One region of the Psychrobacillus syltrankelensis genome, then DNA from elsewhere that is predicted to be linked to it. Evidence: a T-box and tRNA genes for the amino acid it is inferred to sense, from the RefSeq annotation. Region 1 holds a T-box; the other holds one or more tRNA genes.
What was found. A T-box is a leader RNA that pairs with one kind of tRNA and senses whether it is charged. The one in region 1 lies ahead of ileS (isoleucine--tRNA ligase), so its partner is inferred to be a tRNA-Ile.
Positions count from the first base shown of each region.

Region 2: it encodes a tRNA-Ile, which carries the amino acid that the T-box ahead of ileS (isoleucine--tRNA ligase) is inferred to sense. The anticodon was not compared.

Region 1 is NZ_CM144227.1:1,280,002-1,286,991, forward strand. Features, by position in the region: gene ACTSKG_RS06490 (RluA family pseudouridine synthase) at 1-595, opposite strand, end outside; gene lspA (signal peptidase II) at 595-1,071, opposite strand; gene ileS (isoleucine--tRNA ligase) at 2,070-4,832, opposite strand; T-box leader at 4,989-5,211, opposite strand; gene ACTSKG_RS06505 (DivIVA domain-containing protein) at 5,263-5,772, opposite strand; gene ACTSKG_RS06510 (YlmH family RNA-binding protein) at 5,870-6,661, opposite strand; gene ACTSKG_RS06515 (YggT family protein) at 6,710-6,973, opposite strand.
Region 2 is NZ_CM144227.1:1,881-8,870, forward strand. Features, by position in the region: rRNA gene ACTSKG_RS00010 (23S ribosomal RNA) at 204-3,130, shown strand; rRNA gene rrf (5S ribosomal RNA) at 3,252-3,367, shown strand; tRNA gene ACTSKG_RS00020 (tRNA-Val) at 3,438-3,513, shown strand; tRNA gene ACTSKG_RS00025 (tRNA-Thr) at 3,528-3,603, shown strand; tRNA gene ACTSKG_RS00030 (tRNA-Lys) at 3,612-3,684, shown strand; tRNA gene ACTSKG_RS00035 (tRNA-Leu) at 3,709-3,793, shown strand; tRNA gene ACTSKG_RS00040 (tRNA-Gly) at 3,810-3,884, shown strand; tRNA gene ACTSKG_RS00045 (tRNA-Leu) at 3,900-3,988, shown strand; tRNA gene ACTSKG_RS00050 (tRNA-Arg) at 4,007-4,083, shown strand; tRNA gene ACTSKG_RS00055 (tRNA-Pro) at 4,090-4,166, shown strand; tRNA gene ACTSKG_RS00060 (tRNA-Ala) at 4,180-4,255, shown strand; tRNA gene ACTSKG_RS00065 (tRNA-Met) at 4,282-4,355, shown strand; tRNA gene ACTSKG_RS00070 (tRNA-Ile) at 4,362-4,438, shown strand; tRNA gene ACTSKG_RS00075 (tRNA-Ser) at 4,449-4,541, shown strand; tRNA gene ACTSKG_RS00080 (tRNA-Met) at 4,613-4,689, shown strand; tRNA gene ACTSKG_RS00085 (tRNA-Asp) at 4,693-4,768, shown strand; tRNA gene ACTSKG_RS00090 (tRNA-Phe) at 4,939-5,014, shown strand; tRNA gene ACTSKG_RS00095 (tRNA-Gly) at 5,020-5,093, shown strand; tRNA gene ACTSKG_RS00100 (tRNA-Ile) at 5,099-5,175, shown strand; tRNA gene ACTSKG_RS00105 (tRNA-Asn) at 5,180-5,254, shown strand; tRNA gene ACTSKG_RS00110 (tRNA-Ser) at 5,262-5,352, shown strand; tRNA gene ACTSKG_RS00115 (tRNA-Glu) at 5,360-5,431, shown strand; partial or broken gene ACTSKG_RS00120 (IS1595 family transposase) at 5,568-6,128, shown strand; gene ACTSKG_RS00125 (dihydrofolate reductase family protein) at 6,215-6,790, shown strand.

The sequences.
Region 1 (6,990 bases):
TACTTTGTCGTTCCTTTTTATCTCGACCTATAGGAGCATCAATTGTCCCTTTATCATGGGGAATACGACCATGTACGAGTGCAATATATTTACGGGTAACTGTTTTCTTCACTAATTGATCAACTAATGAAACATGAGCTATGTCATTTTTCGCAACCATTAATAATCCGGTTGTATCTTTATCAATCCTGTGTACAATCCCAGGACGCATAACTCCATTGATACCTGATAAATCTTTTATTTGATACATTAGGCCATTCACAAGCGTTCCACTAATATGTCCTGGTGCTGGATGAACAACCATTCCACGTGGCTTATAAACGACAAGCACATCTTCATCTTCATACACAATTTCTAAATTTAAGTTTTCAGCAACAATATCAAGCTCAATTGCTTCAGGAGGAGCAACAACAATAACGTCGCCTACCTTCACTTTATAATTTGATTTGGCTACTTCGTTATTTACGAGTACATGTCCTTCTTTTATAAAGTTTTGAATCTGTGTACGTGACCATTCTGTTTCATAAGATGCAATCGCTTTATCAATACGCTCTTTTGCTTGTTCTTTTTCTATTATAAATGTAAATTCTTCCATTACTTCACCTTTTTCTTTCCAGCTCGTTCTTCTTTTAAAATGAATAATATGATAATTACAACACCTATTGTTAATGATGCATCAGCAATATTAAAAATAGGGAAATCATAATTAATAATTGGTATTAACACATGGACGAAATCAACTACTTCGTTTCTCCAAATACGATCGATAAAATTCCCAATCGCTCCACCTAATAACAACATTAAACCAACTTGAAACATTGGCTTTCCTTTAGCTTCTTTATGAAAATAATAAATGATTGCAATAATTACGATAATCGTAATTATTGTAAATAAACCCATTTGTCCTTGTAACATTCCCCATGCGGCACCACGATTTCGATGAGAAAGTAATTCAAAATAAGGATCTAATATAGAGATTCGTTCTCCATAAACCATATTTTTTACAATGAGCCATTTTGTCCACTGATCAAGCGCTATAACAAATGCAGCAAGTCCATAAAATTTCCACACAATAGTTCCCCCGATTTAACATAATCTAAACTAGTTTACCACATATAGTAACCACAAGTAAAAAAGCAACATAAAATTCATCCTAAATTAGAAAAGCACAAGCGCCCTTTAAGTGCATCTTGTCTTCTCTATATCTAGAGTGCTTTGGACTAACCCTCCGCTACACTATGACCGTAGTAATTTGGCTCGTGAAGTGACTGCGTCACTTCACGAGCCATTTTTTCGGTAATCTTGTGGCGGATGTTTGTCCCTCACCATCTTGGAATTTGTGAAGACATGGTGCTTTTGGTTTGGATAATGAAAGATAATATCCTAACCATTCAAAAACAAACTAATTTATATTTACTTTGGACAGTGAAATGAAAGGCATTACTTTTAAGCACCTATAAAACCTATTTCCACCTAAAAAGTCGTTATAAGCACCTAACCTGGGCCCATCAGCACCTAAAGTAAGTACATAAGCACCTATAAAACCTGTCTCCACCTAAAATAGTCGTTATAAGCACCTAACCAGGTTCTATCAGCACCTAAAGTAAGCCCATAAGCACCTATAAAACCTGTCTCCACCTAAAAAGTCGTTATAAGCACCTAACCAGGTTCTATCAGCACCTAAAGTAAGCCCATAAGCACCTATAAAACCTATCTCCACCTAAAAAGTCGTTATAAGCACCTAAAGTAAGTCCATAAGCGCCTAACAATTTTATCTTCACTTAAAAAGCGTTTATAGAACCAGTTTATTATTTCGACATGTCTTTTATTATTGAACTTTTTATTTAGCGACTCCTAGGGGATTAGCAAGCAAATCAAGAACCTGGCTGTTGCGTAGCGAAATTAATTTCTGTGACGAGTAACTGCAGGAGCTACGAAAGTGCCTCGGTTCTTTCCCTCTAATGAAGCGTCCGCATGCAGCGGAAATCAACCTGTTTTTTTCATGAAAATTCATATACTTTATTGAACAAAAAATGTGGTCCTACTAAATTCGGACCACATTCATTACATTAGATATAATGTTTTTCTATTACATCCGCACAACGAGTACATAATGTTGGATGTTTTTCATTCGCTCCAACTGTTTCAGAAATTGTCCAGCAACGCTCACATTTCTCTCCGTTAGCTTTTTCAATTAATACTGATGCATTTTCAAGAGCTAAACAATTTTCAGGTGCATCTTGTTTAACACCACCAAGTGTAAATTGAGATACAATGAATAATTGAGCAAAATCAATTGTATCTGTGTCAAACAACGGCTTAAATTCATCTTTTACAAACAACGTTACTTTCGCTTCTAAAGATTTACCGATTGTTTTAGCATTTCGGGCTTCCTCAAGTGCTTTCAACACATCATCGCGTAATTCCATTATTTTATCCCATTTCGCAGCTAATGCATCGAATTCTGGATATTCAACAACTTCTGGCATATCTGTCAATTGAATGCTTTCTTCCGTTTCATTATCTAAATAAGCCCATAGTTCATCTGTTGTATGAGGTAAAATTGGCGTCATTAGTTTCAATAAAGCGAGAAGTGTATCATACATTACCGTTTGCATTGCACGACGATCTGTATGATCTTGACCATAAATATAGACAACGTCTTTTGCAATATCTAAATAGAATGAACTTAACTCGCTTGATACAAAGTTATTAACTGTATGATAAACGCTCGCAAAATCATAACGCTCATATGCTGCTTCTACTGTTTTAATAACTTCTTGTAATTTCATGTATAAATATTGATCTACTTCACGAAGATCTTTAAATTCTACACGGTCATTAACAGGATGGAAATCACTAACATTACCGTGTAAGAATCGGAATGTATTACGAATTTTACGATAAACTTCCGATACTTGTTTAAATATAGCATCTGATACACGAACGTCAGCAGTATAATCTACAGAAGCAACCCATAATCGAACGATATCTGCTCCAAGTTGGTTGATCACTTTGGCAGGTACGATTACGTTTCCAAGTGATTTACTCATTTTACGTCCATTTCCATCTAACGTAAATCCATGGCTTAATAAACCTTTGTACGGAGCATGCCCAAACATTGCAGTGCTTGTGATTAAAGAAGAGTTAAACCAACCACGATATTGGTCAGATCCTTCTAAATACAAATCTGCTGGGAAAACTAAATCATCACGTTCTTCTAACACACCTTGATGTGTTGAACCAGAATCAAACCAAACGTCCATAATATCAGTTTCCTTCGTAAAGATACCATTCGGACTTCTAGGATGTGTAAATCCTTCTGGTAATAATTCTTTTGCTTCTTTTTGGAACCAAATATTAGAGCCATGTTCACGGAATAACTTTGATACATGAGAAATTGTTTCTTCTGTCAGGATTGGTTCCCCATCCTCCGCGTAAAATACTGGAATAGGAACTCCCCATACACGCTGACGAGAAATACACCAGTCTCCACGATCGCGAATCATGTTATAAAGTCTAGTCTCACCCCAAGCAGGTGTGAAGGATGTATCACGGATTGCTTGTAATAACTCATCTCTAAATGATTCAATTGATGCAAACCATTGTGCAGTTGCACGATAAATAACTGGTTTTTTTGTACGCCAATCATGAGGATATGAATGTGTAAAGAATGTAAGTTTTTCAAGAGCCCCTACTTCATCAAGTGCTTCAGTGATTGCTTTGTTTGCTGTATCATAGAATAATCCTTCGAATCCTGGTGCTTCTGAAGTCATAACACCACGATCATCTACTGGACATAGTACATCTAGTCCATAAGCTTTACCAACGTAGAAGTCATCTTCCCCATGTCCAGGAGCTGTGTGAACACATCCTGTCCCTGATTCAGTTGTAACATGCTCTCCAAGTATTACAAGCGAATCTCGATCATATAAAGGATGTTTGGCAACAAGTCGATCCATATCTTTCCCGACTACAGTACGTTCTATCGAATATTCTTCCCAACCAAGCTCTGTAGCTACAGATTCTACTAAATCTTTTGCCACCACAAATTTAGAATCTTTTGCACTAACTACAGCATATTCTACTGCTGGATGCAATGAGATAGCCAAGTTAGCTGGAATTGTCCAAGGAGTTGTCGTCCAAATAATAATTTTAGTACCCTCTTCAAGAACACCTTTTCCCTCTGTTATAGCAAAGCTAACATAGATAGATGGTGACTTTTTGTCTTGGTACTCAATTTCTGCTTCCGCTAGTGCAGATTCACTTGAAGGTGACCAATAAACCGGTTTTAGACCTTTATATATATATCCTTTTTTCGCCATTGCACCGAAAACCTCGATTTGACGAGATTCAAAAGCTGGAGTAAGGGTTACATATGGATTCTCCCAATCTCCTCGCACTCCTAGACGCTTAAATTGAGAGCGTTGGTTATTAATTTGTTCATACGCATATTCTTCACAAAGCTTTCTGAACTCTGCTAAAGACATTTCTTTGCGCTTTACTCCTTTATTAGTAAGTGCTTGTTCAATTGGTAAACCATGTGTATCCCAGCCAGGAACATAAGGGGCATTGAAACCACTCATTGATTTATAACGAACAATCATATCTTTTAATACTTTGTTTAGTGCGTGTCCCATGTGCAGATCACCGTTTGCATAGGGAGGGCCATCATGTAATACGAAGAATGGACGACCTGCTGTTCTTTCCTGTACTTTTCTATATATGTCCATTTCATTCCATTTTTCTTGAACATCTAATTCTTTCACTGGTAAATTTCCACGCATTGGGAAATCTGTTTTTGGCATTAATAACGTGTCTTTGTACTCCATTTAATAATTCCTCCTTAATTTAATCAAAATCGCCTTGGTTTCTTGCTTCCGAGTCACTTTGTTCAGATAGGCAGAAAACATTTGCTTAAAGTGCAAGCATTAATTTTCTCAATTAATTGTTTCTACTTGAAACAAATAAAAAAACTCCTCATCCCAAAAAGGGACGAGAAGTTATTGCTCGCGGTACCACCCTACTTGCGATTTACAAAAAAATCGCCGCTTAGTATGCCATAACGGGACATAAACCGAAAACACTTACCTTTAAGTTCAGTGTCTTTGCTCCAAAGTGATAATCTAAAAAGTTTCATTGCTTGAGCTTTCACCATCCTCAAGTCGCTATTTCTAAAACTCATTTAGACGTCTTTTTCAACGCATAATTATATGATATGAAATTATTATAGGAAAAGTATGTGCATCAGTCAAGAATGTATTAGTCCTCTGTGATAGAAATGCGATCTATTTCTGTTGTATCCACATCATATTCCATTAAATGATTCCAGTCATCGGTATTAATCAAGTCTAATTGTGCTTCGACAAGCATTTTGAAACGATTCCTGAAAACTTTAGATTGTTTTTTCAGTTCTTCAATTTCAAGAGCTATCCTTCTTGCTTTTGTAAGTGCTTCGTTCACAATTCGGTCCGCGTTTTTTTCTGCTTCTTTTACAATTAGCTTAGCTTCTTTTTGTGAGTTGCGGCGTACTTCCTCTGCAGCTTCTTGTGCGACAACAATAGATTTATGTAAAGTTTCTTCAATCGATGTAAAATGCCCAACTCTTTCGCTTGATGATTTAAGTTTTGTTTCTAGTTCTTTTTTTTCTTTTAATAGAATTTCAAGGTCCTTCATAATTTGATCTAAGAATTCATTTACTTCATCCTCATTGTATCCTCTGAAACCTTTACTGAATTCCTTGTTATGTATATCAAGTGGTGTTAATGGCATATATTCCATCTCCTTTACTGTAGTTTCCTAGCATTCTTATTTTCTATTATACATTTAGGAGCTAGCGAATACATCAAAATTCGAACATATTTATTGATTATTTAATTTTTTGTTCTAATCGACCTATTTGTAGTCTAATTTTGTCTTTTTTTGTCCTACCTTCAATCATTAATATTTTTACTCTTCCTAACCCTCTAATAGAGATTAAATCTGATTCTTGAAGCTCCATGGAAATTTGATCTTTTTCAGACCAGTTCACTTTTACTTTACCACTTTGTATGAGAGCTGAAGATTTCTGGCGAGAAATATTAAAGACTGCTGAAATAACTGTGTCTAATCTTAAGGAACTTACTATTAAAGATTCAGATGTCCATTCCTCATGCTGCTGAAAATATTTTAATCGATCCTCCACAATTTCAATATGAACTTTTACTTTTCCAATACCAACAAAATTTGCTCGCACATAATCTATTACTTCCGTTGCAACAACAAATTGAATTGCACCGTCTTCGACACGAATATCCCCAAATTTACTGCGATCAATTCCTAATGACATCATTGAACCTAATACATCCTTATGACGTAAGGTAACAAACTTATTAGGGTAATGAACTTCTACAACGGTCATAGCAAAATCATCATTGGTAGGTACATAGTAGGTTGGATATAAAAGAACTCTCTTTCGCTCTACATCCTCCAATGCACCATCTGAAACAGATTCTATATCTCCATATTGTCTTCTTATAGAGTCTACAATAAATTGCTGCCTAGGATCTAAAAAATCAGTTAACTTCGGAGCATATCGATCCTCTACTTCACGCATAATATTCACAACTTGTTCTATGAATGGCTGCTCTTCTTTTCTAAAATGCTGTAATACATTTTCCATTATAATATTCCCTCTCGAAGATAGTAAAAAACCTCACAGAAGTGAGGTTTATAAAAAGTAGTTTGCTAATGATATTATTCCTTTAAGTGCAATATTTAATACAAAAATTGCAACAATTGGAGAAATATCAATCATACCGATTGGAGGAATAATCTTTCTAAATGGTTCTAAATATGGTTCGCATATTCTTCCTAACAAACGTCCAAAACTTGATTGTTGAATACTTGGTACCCATGACATGAATATGTAGATGAATAATGCATAGGTATAATATTGTACAAGTTTACTTAACAAGATTAATACTAAGATCATGATAATATTTACTCCTC
Region 2 (6,990 bases), 1.3 Mb from region 1:
AAGAAACAAATTCAAGAAATTCAATTTGTAATCACATTTGTGATTATTTTTTGTGTAGTACTTTTAACTACTATTTTTGAGGGTTTCAAGACACAAGCAGTGCTAGGAAACGAAGGAGAGAGGAAAGGAACGTACTTACGTACGTAACTGCCCGAACGACTGAAGTTGACAACGCAATGCGCAGTGTATTGGAAGCCGAATTAGGTTAAGTTAATAAGGGCGCACGGTGAATGCCTTGGCACTAGGAGCCGAAGAAGGACGGCACTAACACCGATATGCTTCGGGGAGCTGTAAGTGAGCTTTGATCCGGAGATTTCCGAATGGGGAAACCCACTGTTCGTAATGGAGCAGTACATTTGCGTGAATACATAGCGCATCTGTGGCAAACCCAGGGAACTGAAACATCTAAGTACCTGGAGGAAGAGAAAGAAAAATCGATTCCCTGAGTAGCGGCGAGCGAAACGGGAAGAGCCCAAACCAAGAGGCTTGCCTCTTGGGGTTGTAGGACACTCTATATAGAGTTACAAAGGAATGAGCTAGACGAAGCGATCTGGAAAGGTCCGCAGGATAGGGTAAAAGCCCCGTAGTCAAAAGTTCATTCTCTCTTGAGTGTATCCTGAGTACGGCGGAACACGTGAAATTCCGTCGGAATCTGGGAGGACCATCTCCCAAGGCTAAATACTACCTAGTGACCGATAGTGAACCAGTACCGTGAGGGAAAGGTGAAAAGCACCCCGGAAGGGGAGTGAAATAGATCCTGAAACCGTGTGCCTACAAGTAGTCAGAGCCCGTTAATGGGTGATGGCGTGCCTTTTGTAGAATGAACCGGCGAGTTACGATTACATGCAAGGTTAAGTTGAGAAGACGGAGCCGCAGCGAAAGCGAGTCTGAATAGGGCGAATGAGTATGTGGTCGTAGACCCGAAACCAGGTGATCTACCCATGTCCAGGATGAAGGTAAGGTAACACTTACTGGAGGTCCGAACCCACGCACGTTGAAAAGTGCGGGGATGAGGTGTGGGTAGCGGAGAAATTCCAATCGAACCTGGAGATAGCTGGTTCTCTCCGAAATAGCTTTAGGGCTAGCCTCAAACGTTAGAATCTTGGAGGTAGAGCACTGTTTGGACTAGGGGCCCATCCCGGGTTACCGAATTCAGACAAACTCCGAATGCCAATGATTTATGTTTGGGAGTCAGACTGCGAGTGATAAGATCCGTAGTCAAGAGGGAAACAGCCCAGACCACCAGCTAAGGTCCCAAAGTATTTGTTAAGTGGAAAAGGATGTGGCGTTGCTTAGACAACCAGGATGTTGGCTTAGAAGCAGCCATCATTTAAAGAGTGCGTAATAGCTCACTGGTCGAGTGACGCTGCGCCGAAAATGTATCGGGGCTAAACAAATCACCGAAGCTGTGGATTGATACCTATGGTATCAGTGGTAGGAGAGCGTTCTAAGGGCGTTGAAGTCAGACCGGAAGGACTGGTGGAGCGCTTAGAAGTGAGAATGCCGGTATGAGTAGCGAAAGATGGGTGAGAATCCCATCCACCGTATGACTAAGGTTTCCTGAGGAAGGCTCGTCCGCTCAGGGTTAGTCGGGACCTAAGTCGAGGCCGATAGGCGTAGACGATGGACAACAGGTTGATATTCCTGTACCACCAAACCACCGTTTGAGTAATGGGGGGACGCAGAAGGATAGGGTAAGCGTGCTGTTGGTTATGCACGTCCAAGCAGTAAGGTGTGAGTGTAGGCAAATCCGCACTCTGTAACATTGAGCTGTGATGGCGAGGACTTAGTCCGAAGTTCCTGATTTCACACTGCCAAGAAAAGCCTCTAGCGAGGTGATAGGTGCCCGTACCGCAAACCGACACAGGTAGTCGAGGAGAGAATCCTAAGGTGAGCGAGAGAACTCTCGTTAAGGAACTCGGCAAAATGACCCCGTAACTTCGGGAGAAGGGGTGCTCTTTTGGGTGTATAGCCTAGAAGAGCCGCAGTGAATAGGCCCAGGCGACTGTTTAGCAAAAACACAGGTCTCTGCAAAACCGTAAGGTGAAGTATAGGGGCTGACGCCTGCCCGGTGCTGGAAGGTTAAGAGGAGTGCTTAGCGCAAGCGAAGGTGCGAATTGAAGCCCCAGTAAACGGCGGCCGTAACTATAACGGTCCTAAGGTAGCGAAATTCCTTGTCGGGTAAGTTCCGACCCGCACGAAAGGCGTAACGATCTGGGCACTGTCTCAACGAGAGACTCGGTGAAATTATAGTACCTGTGAAGATGCAGGTTACCCGCGACAGGACGGAAAGACCCCGTGGAGCTTTACTATAGCTTGATATTGAATTTTGGTGCAACTTGTACAGGATAGGCAGGAGCCTTAGAGCCCGGAGCGCCAGCTTCGGAGGAGGCGTCGGTGGGATACTGCCCTGGTTGTATTGAAATTCTAACCCATACCCGTAACCCGGGTAGGAGACAGTGTCAGGCGGGTAGTTTGACTGGGGCGGTCGCCTCCTAAAGTGTAACGGAGGCGCCCAAAGGTTCCCTCAGAATGGTTGGAAATCATTCGAAGAGTGTAAAGGCAGAAGGGAGCTTGACTGCGAGACCTACAAGTCGAGCAGGGTCGAAAGACGGGCTTAGTGATCCGGTGGTTCCGCATGGAAGGGCCATCGCTCAACGGATAAAAGCTACCCCGGGGATAACAGGCTTATCTCCCCAAGAGTCCACATCGACGGGGAGGTTTGGCACCTCGATGTCGGCTCATCGCATCCTGGGGCTGTAGTCGGTCCCAAGGGTTGGGCTGTTCGCCCATTAAAGCGGTACGCGAGCTGGGTTCAGAACGTCGTGAGACAGTTCGGTCCCTATCCGTCGTGGGCGTAGGAAATTTGAGAGGAGCTGTCCTTAGTACGAGAGGACCGGGATGGACACACCGCTGGTGTACCAGTTGTTCTGCCAAGAGCATCGCTGGGTAGCTATGTGTGGACGGGATAAGTGCTGAAAGCATCTAAGCACGAAGCCCCCCTCAAGATGAGATTTCCCATTACGCAAGTAAGTAAGATCCCTCAAAGACGATGAGGTAGATAGGTTCGGGGTGGAAGCGTGGCGACACGTGCAGCTGACGAATACTAATCGATCGAGGACTTAACCAAATAGAATTTGTATTCATCAATGTCTTTTATCCAGTTTTGAAAGAATAATTTTTTTAAAAAAACTCTTGTAATATTCTACAGAGTTGTTATAATAAAACTTGTCTTTCAATAATTATTCAAGTCTAGTGATGATGGCGAAGAGGTCACACCCGTTCCCATATCGAACACGGAAGTTAAGTTCTTCAGCGCCGATGGTAGTTGGGGGTTTCCCCCTGTGAGAGTAGGACATCGCTGGGCTTGCAATAAATACATAAAGTTATTAAATTAAGTTGATACAGAAATGTTCTACTTATCGTAATTTTACCCAGGAGGATTAGCTCAGCTGGGAGAGCATCTGCCTTACAAGCAGAGGGTCGGCGGTTCGAGCCCGTCATCCTCCACCATACTTTCTATTCTTGCCGGAGTAGCTCAACTGGTAGAGCAACTGACTTGTAATCAGTAGGTTGAGGGTTCAAGTCCTTTCTCCGGCACCATTAATTCCGAGCCATTAGCTCAGTTGGTAGAGCATCTGACTTTTAATCAGAGGGTCGTAGGTTCGAATCCTACATGGCTCATCACTTTTTAAGTGAATTATCTATGCGGGTGTGGCGGAACTGGCAGACGCACTAGACTTAGGATCTAGCGCCGCAAGGCGTGGGGGTTCGACTCCCTTCACCCGCACCATTAATTTCATAACCGAGCGGAAGTAGTTCAGTGGTAGAACACCACCTTGCCAAGGTGGGGGTCGCGAGTTCGAACCTCGTCTTCCGCTCCATAAATTCATTTAAGTGCCGGGGTGGCGGAACTGGCAGACGCACAGGACTTAAAATCCTGCGGTAGGTGACTACCGTACCGGTTCGATTCCGGTCCTCGGCACCACTTTTTTGAAAAATATATGCGCCCGTAGCTCAATTGGATAGAGCGTCTGACTACGGATCAGAAGGTTGTGGGTTCGACTCCTGCCGGGCGCGCCATATAGACGGGAAGTAGCTCAGCTTGGTAGAGCACTTGGTTTGGGACCAAGGGGTCGCAGGTTCGAATCCTGTCTTCCCGACCAGTTATTAAATTATGGGGCCTTAGCTCAGCTGGGAGAGCGCCTGCCTTGCACGCAGGAGGTCAGCGGTTCGATCCCGCTAGGCTCCACCATAATAATGTTAAAATGTAAAGATCATGGCGGCGTAGCTCAGCTGGCTAGAGCATTCGGTTCATACCCGAAAGGTCGTGGGTTCGACTCCCTCTGCCGCCATCTTAAGGACCTTTAGCTCAGTTGGTTAGAGCAGACGGCTCATAACCGTCCGGTCGCAGGTTCGAGTCCTGCAAGGTCCACCAACAATATTTCGGAGGAATACCCAAGTCTGGCTGAAGGGATCGGTCTTGAAAACCGACAGGCGGGTCATACCGCGCGGGGGTTCGAATCCCTCTTCCTCCTCCATTTTAAAACTATTGTTGTTGGAAGCATATTTAATCTTTAACAAGTAAATTTAAAAGATTGTATATTATTGTCGCGGGGTGGAGCAGTTCGGTAGCTCGTCGGGCTCATAACCCGAAGGTCACAGGTTCAAATCCTGTCCCCGCAACCAAATGGTCCCGTGGTGTAGCGGTTAACATGCCTGCCTGTCACGCAGGAGATCGCCGGTTCGATCCCGGTCGGGACCGCCATTTATTTATAAGTTTTAATAGATAAATAACAGTACATATTTTTTAGAGATTTAAGATAAGCAAGCAGTTCAAGGAAGCAAGCGAGTGAAAGAAGGAACGTACTCAAGTACGTGAATGATTGAACGAGTACAGCTGAAAAAGAGATGCGACGTTTAGCGTAAATCGAAGTAGGCTCAGTAGCTCAGTCGGTAGAGCAAAGGACTGAAAATCCTTGTGTCGGCGGTTCGATTCCGTCCTGAGCCACCATTTATGCGGGTGTAGTTTAGTGGTAAAACCTCAGCCTTCCAAGCTGATGATGAGAGTTCGATTCTCTTCACCCGCTCCAATAATGGGCCTATAGCTCAGCTGGTTAGAGCGCACGCCTGATAAGCGTGAGGTCGATGGTTCGAGTCCATTTAGGCCCACCATTATTCCGAAGTAGCTCAGTGGTAGAGCAATCGGCTGTTAACCGATTGGTCGTAGGTTCGAGTCCTACCTTCGGAGCCATATATATGGGGAAGTACTCAAGTGGCTGAAGAGGCGCCCCTGCTAAGGGTGTAGGTCGGGCAACCGGCGCGAGGGTTCAAATCCCTCCTTCTCCGCCATATATTTGGCCCCTTGGTCAAGCGGTTAAGACACCGCCCTTTCACGGCGGTAACACGGGTTCGAATCCCGTAGGGGTCATAAAGGTTTTAAAAAAGGTAATCATTTATATGATTACCTTTTTTTTATGTTTGGCTTTGTTAAATTTTAATGTTGATATTTAATAATTACGAACAAAAGTTTTATGATAAAGGTAACAATTCGGTTCGGAGATGATCTGTACTCGGAAAAGGGCCAAGCGGAACATCACCGAACGCAAGCCACGTAAACGAGGCAGAAAAGCCAAATATCGTGGTATAAGCAAGGACCAAGTATGTGCCCTCGTTGCCCGTGACCTTCAGAAAATGACGTACTCTGGCGTTCTTGGGCGTGGTCGCATTCGGACAACGTAATTAGATGAGGCGATTGGCGGTCATCTATCGAATTCAAACGTACTTTGCACGGATTCCTTGCGGGCATTCAGCTCCTATGCGAATGCAAAGGGCTTGGCTCATTACCATTCAAGTCCGAGGGAAAACAACGTGTCAAAGGAGTGTACCATATCCAAAACGTAAATAGCTATCAGAGCCGCTTGAAGAAATGGATGAACCGCTTCAATGGTGTTGTAACCAAATATTTGCAACATTATTTGGCTTGGTTCCGTTATATAGACAACAAGGAATATGAGAATACCTAATCGAATAAGAAAAATATGTTGGTCGAATCGTGCCTGTTTACTGGTACCGACACGCACACAAAGCTTCGGCTTTCGGGCAGGTTTGGGATTAGCAATCCATAAGAAACAACCCAAGTTGAATTATGTTAAAATGTAGTTAATGTATATGTATAATGTAGATATTCCTCATGAACAAAGGAGAACTGAAAATGAGAAAACTCGTTCTATTTCTGCACGCATCGCTTGACGGTTTCGTAGAAGGGCCGAATGGTGAAATGGACATTGGCTGGGTTTCCTACAATGCTGATTTGGAGAAACACGCGAAAGAAATTCTGAGTACTGCCGACACTGTCATTTGGGGACGTGGGACTTATCAGATGATGCACAGTTACTGGCCATCTGTGCCTTCGAACCCATCAGCTTCACAGCATGAGCGGAATCATGCTGAGTGGATCGAAAAGACAGCCAAAATCGTTTTTTCCAAGACTCTGGAGAAAGTCGAATGGAATAATTCCAGACTCGTGAAAGAAGATGTCGAGGAAGAGATCAATAACCTCAAACAGCAGCCAGGCAAGGATATGGTCATCCTCGGCAGTCCTAGGTTCGCACACCACCTTATGCAGCTTGATTTAATTGATGAGTTTAAAATTACGGTTTCTCCCGTCCTTCTCGGTGAGGGATTGCCGTTATTCCAAGGTCTCAAGGAGAAGATCAATCTTAAGCTAATCGAAAACAAGACCTTTGATTCTGGAGCCATAGGTCTCGTTTACCAGACGGTAAGATGACCTTGTCACTTAAGGTGATTACGCTAACAGGAGCCGATAGCTCAATTAACCGCCTTTTCACAAAGGCGGTTTTCTTATGGTCACAAATCAACATAAGAATTTAACATAGCTTTATGTTTAAGAAATTTTACCTATGGTTCACGCTAATTTGGGGTAATTCCCTTTGTAATTAATTCACTAAGGTATTTAAACAATTTTTA